Linked DNA regions of Symmachiella macrocystis. The protein of the gene in region 1 binds, or shares a complex with, the protein of each later gene. Links are inferred from orthologs where the notes say so. Each region holds a gene or a part of one and is shown on either strand. Other genes may lie near its edges.

Region 1 (3,016 bases):
TCGTAGGTCTTACGAATGTCATCGGGAACATCATCCCAACTGCCTTCGGGACGGTCCGATGCGCGGACATAGTAATAAATGTCCTGATAGTCCAACTGCGACAGATCGCCGCCCCATTCCGGCTGCGGCTTGTTGAAAAATGTCTCCAGCGCTTGCAGACGGAAATTGAGCATCCATTCCGGCTCTTTTTTCATCTCGGAGATTTGCCGGACGATTTCCGTATCTAAGCCTTTACGGCTTTTGAAGACGTAGGCCTCTTCCGAATCGTGAAATCCATATTGGTATTCACCGATGTCGGGCTTTGCTGTGGATTGTGTGTCGAGTTCGGTCGTCATGTCGTTATCGCTCCCAGCGTGATGTTAGCTTCACGCGGTTTTCTAAGCCCGTTTCAAAACCCGGTTACGCCGGTTTGCAAAGCTGTTACACACAGAATTGCAAAATCGCCTGAGAGTTTAGAAGCAACTTGATATTCAGCCAGCAACTTGTTCAGTGACTTCTTCGGCAGCCGCCTCAGGATGTCTCTCGCGGACACCGGCATAACCTTGATTGTGCAATTCGGCCGCCAACGATGCGTCGCCGGTTTCGACGATGCGTCCCGCTAGCATCACGTGCGTGAATTGCGGAGTGTTGAATTCCAATAAACGTTCGTGGTGCGTAATGATCAACACACCCATCTCGGTGCTGCCGGACAGTCGAGCCACGCCTTCGCTCACAACGCGAACGGCATCGCTGTCCAAACCGCTATCGGTTTCATCCAAAATCGCAAATTTGGGATTGAGCATCGCCAGTTGCAGAATCTCCATCCGTTTCTTTTCGCCGCCGGAGAAACCGTCGTTCAAATAGCGTCGGGCGAATTCCAGATCCATGCCCAACTCTTCCATTTTGCCTTTCAGTTCCTTACGGAACTCCCGCATCGGGATCAGATTTTCGCCTTCTTTGCGATCCGGATTCCGAACGTTGGTCACCGCATGCCGCAAAAAGTCGGCCACTTTGACGCCGGGGATTGTCACCGGATATTGAAATGCCAGAAACAAACCGAGTCGCGCTCGTTCGTTTGGATCCAAATCGACTAGGTTCACGCCGTCGATTTCAACCGTGCCTCCGGTGATTTCGTATTTGGGGTGCCCCATCAATGCGAACGCCAGTGTGCTTTTCCCCGAGCCGTTGGGGCCCATTAAAGCATGGACTTCGCCTTGGCGGATGTCGAGATTGACTCCCTTGAGAATGGGAGTGCCATCAACGCTGACCCGCAGATCTTCAATTTTCAGTAAACTGGTCATTCCGGATTCGCTAACTTGCCTTTCAGCATTATCGGTTTCAAAACTCCCTGGTGGTTAAAACCAAGGTTCGTCACTCGTGATTCGCGGCGCGGCGAATCAAACTTCCAGAACTTCTGGAATCGCCACTTGGCCACTGTGGTGCGGCACCGGCAATTCATCGATTGCCCCTTTGGCAATACGCTTGGCTTTGATTTTATCCTGCACCCGCATCAGGCCTTCCAACAAGGCCTCAGGACGCGGAGGGCACCCGGGGACATAGACGTCGACCGGTACAACCAAATCGACACCCTTGACCACGTGGTAACCATATTTGAAATAAGGGCCGCCCCCCACCGTGCATGCGCCCATGGCGATGACGTATTTGGGATCGGGCATTTGTTCGTAAAGTCGACGCACACGGCTGGCCATTTTGTGGGTCACCGTGCCGGCAACGATCATCAGGTCAGCTTGACGCGGAGTTGCGCGAAACGCACCCGCTCCAAACCGATCCAAGTCAAATCGGCTGGCTCCGGCGGCCATCATTTCGATAGCACAACACGCCAACCCAAACGTCATGGGCCAAATACTGGACTGCCGCGCCCAGTTCATCCCTTGTTCCAACGTAGTGACCACAACGTTTTCTTCAAAGCGTTCGTCGATCCAGGGCATTTGAGGTTGTCTACTTTCGAATGTCTACGGAACTAAAGTGGCTTGAACAATGCATTTGTGTCCAGCCAGGACAAGTCGGCTTCACTGTCAAACCGCCGACCGATTATGTCCACTTTAGCAACTCTATCCTCTATCGCAATCCATGGGGACTACCGAGAATCTGCTGCATCATTAACAGGGGGTGAAGCCATTTCAGCCGGCTCAAATTCGCAGCAGGAATGACCATCTAAAAAACACTGGGAAAGCCGCAGCGGCACTCCCAAAACCTTTTCGAAAACTTCTTCTTCCATCTCGCAAATCCCGCGATCGCTATCCGCCAATTCTTGATACGGACAGTTATTTTCACGGAGTACCGGTAACTCGGACGACTGATCAACTTCGACGTCATATCCGCGTTTCGCTAAGACCTCACCCAATTGTTGAAAGCGATCTCTCAACTGCGGACTGTTGACCGCATGTGCGTATTGCGAAACCATCGCGTCGCGAATCCGCGACTCGACTTTGGCACGGACCGCTTCGTCGGGGATGCACTGCAATTCCCGCCAAAGCACAAGCGCCAAATCACCGTAATTGTCCCCCAACTCACGTTGTCCCGCCTGCGTGACGCGATAAACGTGATGCGGACGACCGCGTCCTTCACGGACAAGATCACGGCCGACAAATCCCAAACTCTGTAGTCGAACCAGCCGGTGGCGAACGGCGGTCGCCGTCACCCCCAACTCTTTGCAAATCTCCTGCACGGTTCCGCAGCTGAGTCGCTGCAACCGTTCAAGGAACTCGCGATCCTGACTCTCAAGTGTTTTCTTCATAAGGATTTACAGCCGATCATTTGTGTCGCTCAGGCAGGAAATACACCTTCGCTACAACGTCATCTTATACATTTCAAGTAATTTTGACAACTAAAAATGCGAAAAAGAAATCCTCGGGGTTTGACGTGATGAATTGACCATGACATCGAGTGGTTCTCGCTCCCCGCCCAGCCGGGTAACACCTGCATTTTTCAAAGCGGGGACGTTGTGCATGAGATAGAAGAAGGCAGCTGCTCTCTCAAAACAATCCTGGCAAATTTGCGTTTGGCAACTCGACAA
Region 2 (2,992 bases), on another replicon or contig:
GACGGCCGCCGAGATCGCCGCACTGCTGACAGCCTTGCGGATGAAGGGCGAAGCTGTGGGTGAAATCGTCGGCGCGGCTCAAGCGATGCAGGAACGCGCCGTATCGGTTCCCAGCGACAAGACGGGATTGCTGGACACGTGCGGGACCGGGGGCGACAAATTACACACCTTCAATATCAGCACGGCGACGGCGATCGTCTCTGCGGCACTGGGGATCCCGGTTGCCAAGCACGGCAATCGCAGTGTGTCCAGTTCGAGCGGATCGGCGGACGTGTTAGAGGCCTTGGGCGTTAAAGTCGACGTTCCCGTGGCGACCGTCACAGAATGCCTGGATGAAATCGGCATCGGGTTTTGCTTCGCACCATTGATGCACGGAGCCATGAAACATGCCGCACCAATCCGCCGAACCTTGGGGTTTCCGACGATTTTCAATCTGCTGGGACCGCTGACCAATCCGGCCCGTGCTGAATTTCAACTGCTGGGGGCCAGTCGCAACGCGACCGCTGAGATCCTGGCGGCAGCTGTTGCCGAACTAAAGCGCTCGCGGGCCTTGGTGGTTTGTGGCAATGACGAATTGGACGAAGTCAGCCTGTGGGGCACCACCTTGGCCTGGGAAGTGCGCGGTACAGAGATTTCGCAGCATGAATGGTCAGCCGCATCGTTTGGTGTAGACGAATGTTCAGCGGCCGACCTACGTGTGGAATCGGCCGAGGAGAGTGCTCAGGTCATTCAGGAGATTTTCTCCGCAGAACCTGGGCCGCACCGCGATGTGGTGGTTGCCAACGCCGCCGCGGCATTGTTGGCCGTCGGCAGAACCGAGGATCCCATGGAAGCCGCCACAACAGCAGCAGAGGCGATTGACTCCCGCGCTGCGGAGTTGGTTTTGGCGAAACTGGTCGCCATGACCAATGCGAATTGACGTCCAAAAGTTGAGTCTCGTGGCGGGAATTCTATAATTCCAGGTACAGAGCGAGCATCAAGCCAGGAATAGGGCGAACAGTGCCACCAGCCAAGCCGATCGGCAACGAACACGGGTATTCCCGGAAATGAGAAGCGGCGCATGTGACTTGCAGCGGGACCTTCACGTCATATAATTCAAGGTGAACGACTTTTTCCTTAGTTGTGAGTCGGAAACAGCGAGACGGTTTTCAGATTTGACAGTTGGCGGCTTCCCCACGAGCCAAACTTGCGGGGAAGTGATGATAAATCGGAGTTTGTGATGCGTGAATGGTTTCGGAATATCTGGGTGGCGGTTTCAACCGTAGTCAGCGGGATGTGGGTTACGATGCGCACCATGCGTAAAACCTACGGCCGTCGAGCCTTTACGCAAGTTTACGAATACCCCGAAGTCCCGGTTCCCGTCAAAGCGCGATACCGCGGATTTCACCGCTTCGACCTGACAACCTGCATCGGCTGCGACAAATGCGCCGCTGCTTGTCCGGTGGATTGCATTTACATTGATAAAGTCAAAAGCCCCGTCGGCAAAGGTTTTCGGATCGACGGTTATACGATCGACTACACGAAATGCATGTTTTGTGCATTGTGTGTCGAACCTTGCCCGGTCGATTGTATCTTCATGGGGTCTAACCACGACTTGAGCAGTTACGGCCGCGACGGTTGCGTTGTGGATTATGCCAAGTTGCCATTGGAAGTGGCGTGGGGACAAACTACGCTGAATCCCACGGCCGTGGCGGAATCCAAAGTGCTCTCCGAACCGGTCTGGGTCAAAGGCGAACCGAGTCCGTTTGAACCGGCGGAATCATAGTCATTTGCGGGATACGCGTACTAACTTTCTTTCAAAACCCACTCGACGGAATCGCGACACAAAAATAACGATGGCTTTCAGGTTTTGAAGCTCATCTCTAAAACCGCTGCCTGTAACCAGCATGTTGGTCGTAGGACGACCCGCATGTCGGTCACAGCAGCCTATTTCATACAATTGGCCTCACCATGGATTCCACAACATTCGATGGGAAGCTCTTCACGGTGGAAGAGGCCCGCAAGACCTTGCCGTTAGTTCGCGCGATCGTCGGTGACATCGTACGCCAGGCGAAGGATGTTCGAGAGCGCCAAGAGCGTTTGAAGCGTCTGCATCATTCGCAGGTCAAACGGTCGCAAGAGAGCGACGCCGACAATCCTTATCGTGAGGAAGTCGAGCAGATCGAACAAGAACTGCGCCGCGATGAAGAAAAGTTGCAGGAGTACGTCGACGAACTGCTGGAACTCGGCGTTGAATTCAAAGATTTTGAACGCGGTCTAGTCGATTTCCCGCACGCGATGGACGGCCGGGTGGTTTACCTGTGCTGGCATCTGGGCGAAGAGGAACTCGCGTACTGGCACGAAGTGGACGCCGGATTCTCGGGGCGTCACTCACTTCTGGAAGACTCGCTGACGAGCGAGAAGCCGCTGGATACACAGGACGCGAGTGAATGAGGCATTCGCTCGAGTTTATCAAGCTATAAGAAATAACGATTCGGTAACGGTGCACCGACTCCCTGGATACCTAATAAGGCAATCGCAAGACAATGACGGATTTGGTCGGACACTTTTTGATGTTCACGCTGGTCGGCGTGATTTTTCTTCTAGCTCCGTTGCTCATCGGCCTTTTGGTTCGCCCCAATAAGCCGACAGATGAAAAAATCTCCGTCTACGAGTGCGGCGAACCGACCATCGGCACCAGTTATATTCAGTTCGACCTACGATTTTACGTGGTCGCATTGCTGTTTATTATCTTCGACGTCGAAGTCGCCTTCTTCTTTCCTTGGGCCATGATCTTCGGCGGCTCCATGCAGTTGGCCGATGCACAACTCGATCACCGCGCCGAACTGAGCGCCAAACTGCTCAACCAACCCGCAACTGCCGCGACGCACGAAATTTCGCGGCAAACCGCCATGGACATCGGCTTGCTGGGCGTTGGAGACATTCTCGTGTTCTTCTCCGTGTTGCTCGTCGGTTTTGCCTACGTCTGGAAACGGGGCGACTTGGATTGGGT
Region 3 (2,980 bases), on another replicon or contig:
GAGTTCGGTATACGATTCCTGTTGCCAGCCGTTATCGTCGATGTATTGGTTGAAATAACCTTCGTCGTAGAACAGCCCCACGCCGACCAGCGGCACACCCAAGTCGGAGGCGCTTTTCAGGTGATCGCCTGAAAGCACACCAAGTCCGCCGGAATAAATCGGCAGCGATTCATGCAGGCCGAACTCGGCCGAGAAATAGGCGGCCGGCCGTTGTCCCAACACGCCGGCGTGCCGTGCACCCCAGGCATCGGTTGATTCCATATAACGTACCCAACGCCGGTACGCCCAGTTAATCCTGGTGTTCAGGCCCATTTCCATCGCGCGGCGTTCCAGCTTTTCGGGCGGAAACTCCTGCAACAAGATGACAGGATTGTGTGCCAGTTTTGACCAACGGATCGGGTCGATGCTGCGAAAGATTTCGCCCACTTCGGGTTGCCAGGACCACCACAAATTGCTGGTCAGTTCGGTCAATTTTTCGTGGAGGGTTTTTTGTTTAGCCATGAATTTCGCCGTCTCGTCTTCGTTTTATGATGCCGACGCGCATCAAACTGCGCGCCGCGCGGAACGACCAATGTACGGAAAATAGCCGCGTGGATGTGGTTTAATGAATCACGCCGCGACAAGCAACACGAACCGATCAGACTGAGGGCAGTCCCCAACATCTCTCGCGGTCGCGCTTCTATCCAAAATGGCGGAATCGCCTGCAGATCGATAATCCACATCCGCCGCAAAGTATAGCGAATAGATGCGCCCGCTCGAAGCCTAGACAAGGCGCAGTCCGTCAAACACGGCGAATGCTGCCGCGCAGCTTGGCCAGATTGCCGGGTTTGACTGCGACTTAGAAATTATTGCCAAGAAAGTGCGCGACAGCAGGTGCGACTCAGCGGTCGATCTCACCCATCACGACGTCCAACGAACCCACAATCGATGGGATGTCGGCTAGCAGGCAGCCGCGGCAGAGGTCGGCGGTCACGGACAGATTGCAGAAGCAAGAGCTTTTGGCCCGTGCGCGAAGTGGTGCCGCTTTGCCGTCGCCGACGAGATGAAATCCCATCTGGCCGCGGGGGCATTCGGTTTCCAAGTAGCATTCGGCCGAGGGGAGTTTGGTGTTCAACTTAAACGGCACGCGGTACTCACCGGCAGCTGTGGGGTATTTAGCGATTGCTTGGCGAACCAGGCCGATCGATTGCACGACTTCCATCATCCGCACGTAAAAACGGCACCAGTTGTCGCCCAGGACCGCTTCGGGCGGCGCCTTTGCAAAGGGGGCAACCGGGATCTCGTACTCGTAACCTTCGTACATGCGGGTGTAGATGCTTTCGCCGTCGCGACGCAGATCGTGATCAACACCACTACCCCGCAGTACCGGACCGGTACAGCCGTAGCTGATGGCGTCTTCACGCGACAGTTCGCCGATGGAAGCGGTCCGTTTGATGAAGATGGAGTTTTCAGTCAGCAGCGTGTGGTACTCGAGGATCCGCGGCTCCAACCAATCCAGGAACATTTCGGTCGCCTCCATCCAGGAGACATGTTCGTGCGGATCACGGCCGGTCAACGAAGCCAGTCCGGGCGGAATGTTGATCGATGCCGGCAGGTCATGCGTGGCGCCGCCGACGGTGATGTAGCTATAGGTCAGCCGCGCACCGCAGACTTCTTCGAACAAATCGAGAATGATCTCGCGTTCGCGGAACGCGTAAAGAAACGGGCTGAAACTTCCCAGGTCTAAGCCGTAGGCGCCCATGCCGACCAGGTGGCTGGCGATGCGCCCCAATTCAGCAATCATCACCCGCAGGGTCATCGCTTTTTCAGGAACTTCCATGCCGATGAGTTTTTCGGTCGCCAGCGCAAATCCCAGGTTCATATTCATGCCGGCCAGATAGTCCATCCGGTCGGTGTAGGGAATCCATTGCGGGGGAGACAGGTTCTCGCCGATTTTCTCCGCGCAGCGATGCAGGTAGCCGATGTGCGGCGTGACTTCGTGCACGACTTCACCGTCGGTCCGCAATAACAATCGCAACACGCCGTGGGTACTGGGGTGTTGCGGCCCCATATTGACCAACATCTCGTCAGTACGGACGTCAAACTCAATGACCCGGGGATCTTCTACTTGAATGCTCATCGCGGTCTCGCGGTGCTGTGTTGTCGTTTGAATTTAAACCGTGCCGCCGGCAGTTGCTCACGGAGTTCGTATGTGGTCTTGGTAAGAGCGAGGCTCCCGCCCAGCCGCTGGCGAGGATTAGTTGCGAACGCCGTGGTACTCGAGCGGAAAGTCGTAATCTTTGCGTAACGCATGACCGACCCAATCTTCCGGGCAGAGAATTCGCCGCAAGTTCGGGTGTCCACTGAAGTGGATACCCATCAGGTCGTAGGTTTCTCGTTCGTGCCAATCGGCGATGCCCCACACGCCGGTCACCGAGGGCACTTCCGGCAATTGTCCTTGCTGGTCGTTTTGCCAACGGGGGAGTTTGACTTTGACCGTCAAAAAATGCTTGTGCGTGTAACTGTATAGATGGTAGACGACTTCTAGGTGCGGCTCGTGTTCGAACTTCGCTGCCTTCTTTTCGTCCGGTTCAAAGTAGTCCACGCCACTCAGATTGTTCAGCCCGTCGAATCGCAGTTCGCTTGCGTCTCGTAAATATGTGCTGACTTCCACAATCGCGTCGGGGGCGACTTCAATCCAGGGGTCGAGAGCGTCGGCGTCGACGGCGATGATTTTGTCGCCGAATTTCTCAACAAGTTGCTTATGAATTTCTGTGGCATTCATCGTGGCGGGTTGCCTGATCAGGAAGGGAATTCGCAAAGACAAACGAGACGCGCGGGACTACGCAACAGGAGCGGGTTCACGTTGCTCGATGGGGAGTGGCGCGGGAACCGGCGGACCGTCCTGCTTGGCCTTTTCTTGGATTTCTTGTGCCACGGCCCGGACCCAATCCAAGTCGCCCCGTTTCCAGACGTAGGCAAAACCGACGAGCAACACGGA

What was found.
Region 2: the proteins of CA54_RS26195 (region 1) and CA54_RS07295 are in contact, whole or in part, in a crystal structure (PDB 6I1P), measured with the Thermus thermophilus proteins. The link is inferred for Symmachiella macrocystis from one-to-one orthologs. Residues at the interface, in WP_096411117.1 of Thermus thermophilus: Ala56, Arg57, Asn58, Asp59, Arg62, Phe63, Ala110, Ser113, Ser114, Gly115, Gly116, Met117, Asn119, Gln125, Asn126, Asp134, Val135, Tyr136, Val137, Pro138, Gly139, Cys140, Arg143, Glu145, Ala146, Ile148, Tyr149, Ala150, Met152, Gln153; in WP_096411123.1 of Thermus thermophilus: Val22, Thr23, Val24, Pro25, Tyr26, Pro27, Val31, Ala32, Leu33, Phe37, Pro64, Ala65, Asn94, Met95, Leu96, Arg97, Cys98, Ile99, Phe100, Phe119, Glu120, Met121, Ala122, Asp123, Tyr124, Glu125, Tyr126, Asp128, Leu129, Lys144.
Region 3: the proteins of CA54_RS26195 (region 1) and CA54_RS07315 are in contact, whole or in part, in a cryo-EM structure (PDB 6KHJ), measured with the Thermosynechococcus vestitus proteins. The link is inferred for Symmachiella macrocystis from one-to-one orthologs. Residues at the interface, in WP_011056552.1 of Thermosynechococcus vestitus: Leu46, Met47, Tyr48, Thr50, Ala51, Cys52, Phe54, Ile55, Glu56, Ala58, Ala59, Ile61, Gly62, Ser63, Arg64, Phe65, Asn76, Pro78, Thr89, Thr91, Lys93, Met94, Ala97, Leu101, Met123, Phe124, Ser126, Asp127, Ser128, Tyr129; in WP_011057128.1 of Thermosynechococcus vestitus: Pro17, His18, His19, Pro20, Ser21, Met22, Val25, Arg27, Met29, Thr31, Ile38, Asp39, Cys40, Glu41, Pro42, Val43, Ile44, Gly45, Tyr46, Leu47, His48, Arg49, Gly50, Met51, Lys53, Ile54, Asn57, Arg58, Pro65, Tyr66.

What each region holds. Positions count from the first base shown.
Region 1 is NZ_SJPP01000003.1:701,171-704,186, forward strand. The notes cover bases 153-2,904. They hold CA54_RS26195 (NADH-quinone oxidoreductase subunit B), read right to left. Parts: upstream 1,929-2,904; coding sequence 1,377-1,928; downstream 153-1,376. Other genes in these bases: sufB (Fe-S cluster assembly protein SufB), read right to left, coding at 153-335; sufC (Fe-S cluster assembly ATPase SufC), read right to left, coding at 471-1,280; CA54_RS26200 (helix-turn-helix transcriptional regulator), read right to left, coding at 2,078-2,737. In the rest of the region: more of sufB, read right to left, coding at 1-152. UniProt on the Escherichia coli protein: NDH-1 shuttles electrons from NADH, via FMN and iron-sulfur (Fe-S) centers, to quinones in the respiratory chain. The immediate electron acceptor for the enzyme in this species is ubiquinone.
Region 2 is NZ_SJPP01000001.1:1,882,651-1,885,642, forward strand. It holds CA54_RS07295 (NuoI/complex I 23 kDa subunit family protein), read left to right. Parts: upstream 1-1,219; coding sequence 1,220-1,765; downstream 1,766-2,992. Other genes in the region: trpD (anthranilate phosphoribosyltransferase), read left to right, coding at 1-919; CA54_RS07300 (DUF2203 domain-containing protein), read left to right, coding at 1,987-2,433; CA54_RS07305 (NADH-quinone oxidoreductase subunit A), read left to right, coding at 2,526-2,992. UniProt on the Escherichia coli protein: NDH-1 shuttles electrons from NADH, via FMN and iron-sulfur (Fe-S) centers, to quinones in the respiratory chain. The immediate electron acceptor for the enzyme in this species is believed to be ubiquinone.
Region 3 is NZ_SJPP01000001.1:1,885,587-1,888,566, reverse strand. It holds CA54_RS07315 (NADH-quinone oxidoreductase subunit D), read right to left. Parts: upstream 2,120-2,980; coding sequence 881-2,119; downstream 1-880. Other genes in the region: CA54_RS07305 (NADH-quinone oxidoreductase subunit A), read right to left, coding at 2,822-2,980; CA54_RS07310 (NADH-quinone oxidoreductase subunit C), read right to left, coding at 2,237-2,764; glgP (alpha-glucan family phosphorylase), read right to left, coding at 1-501.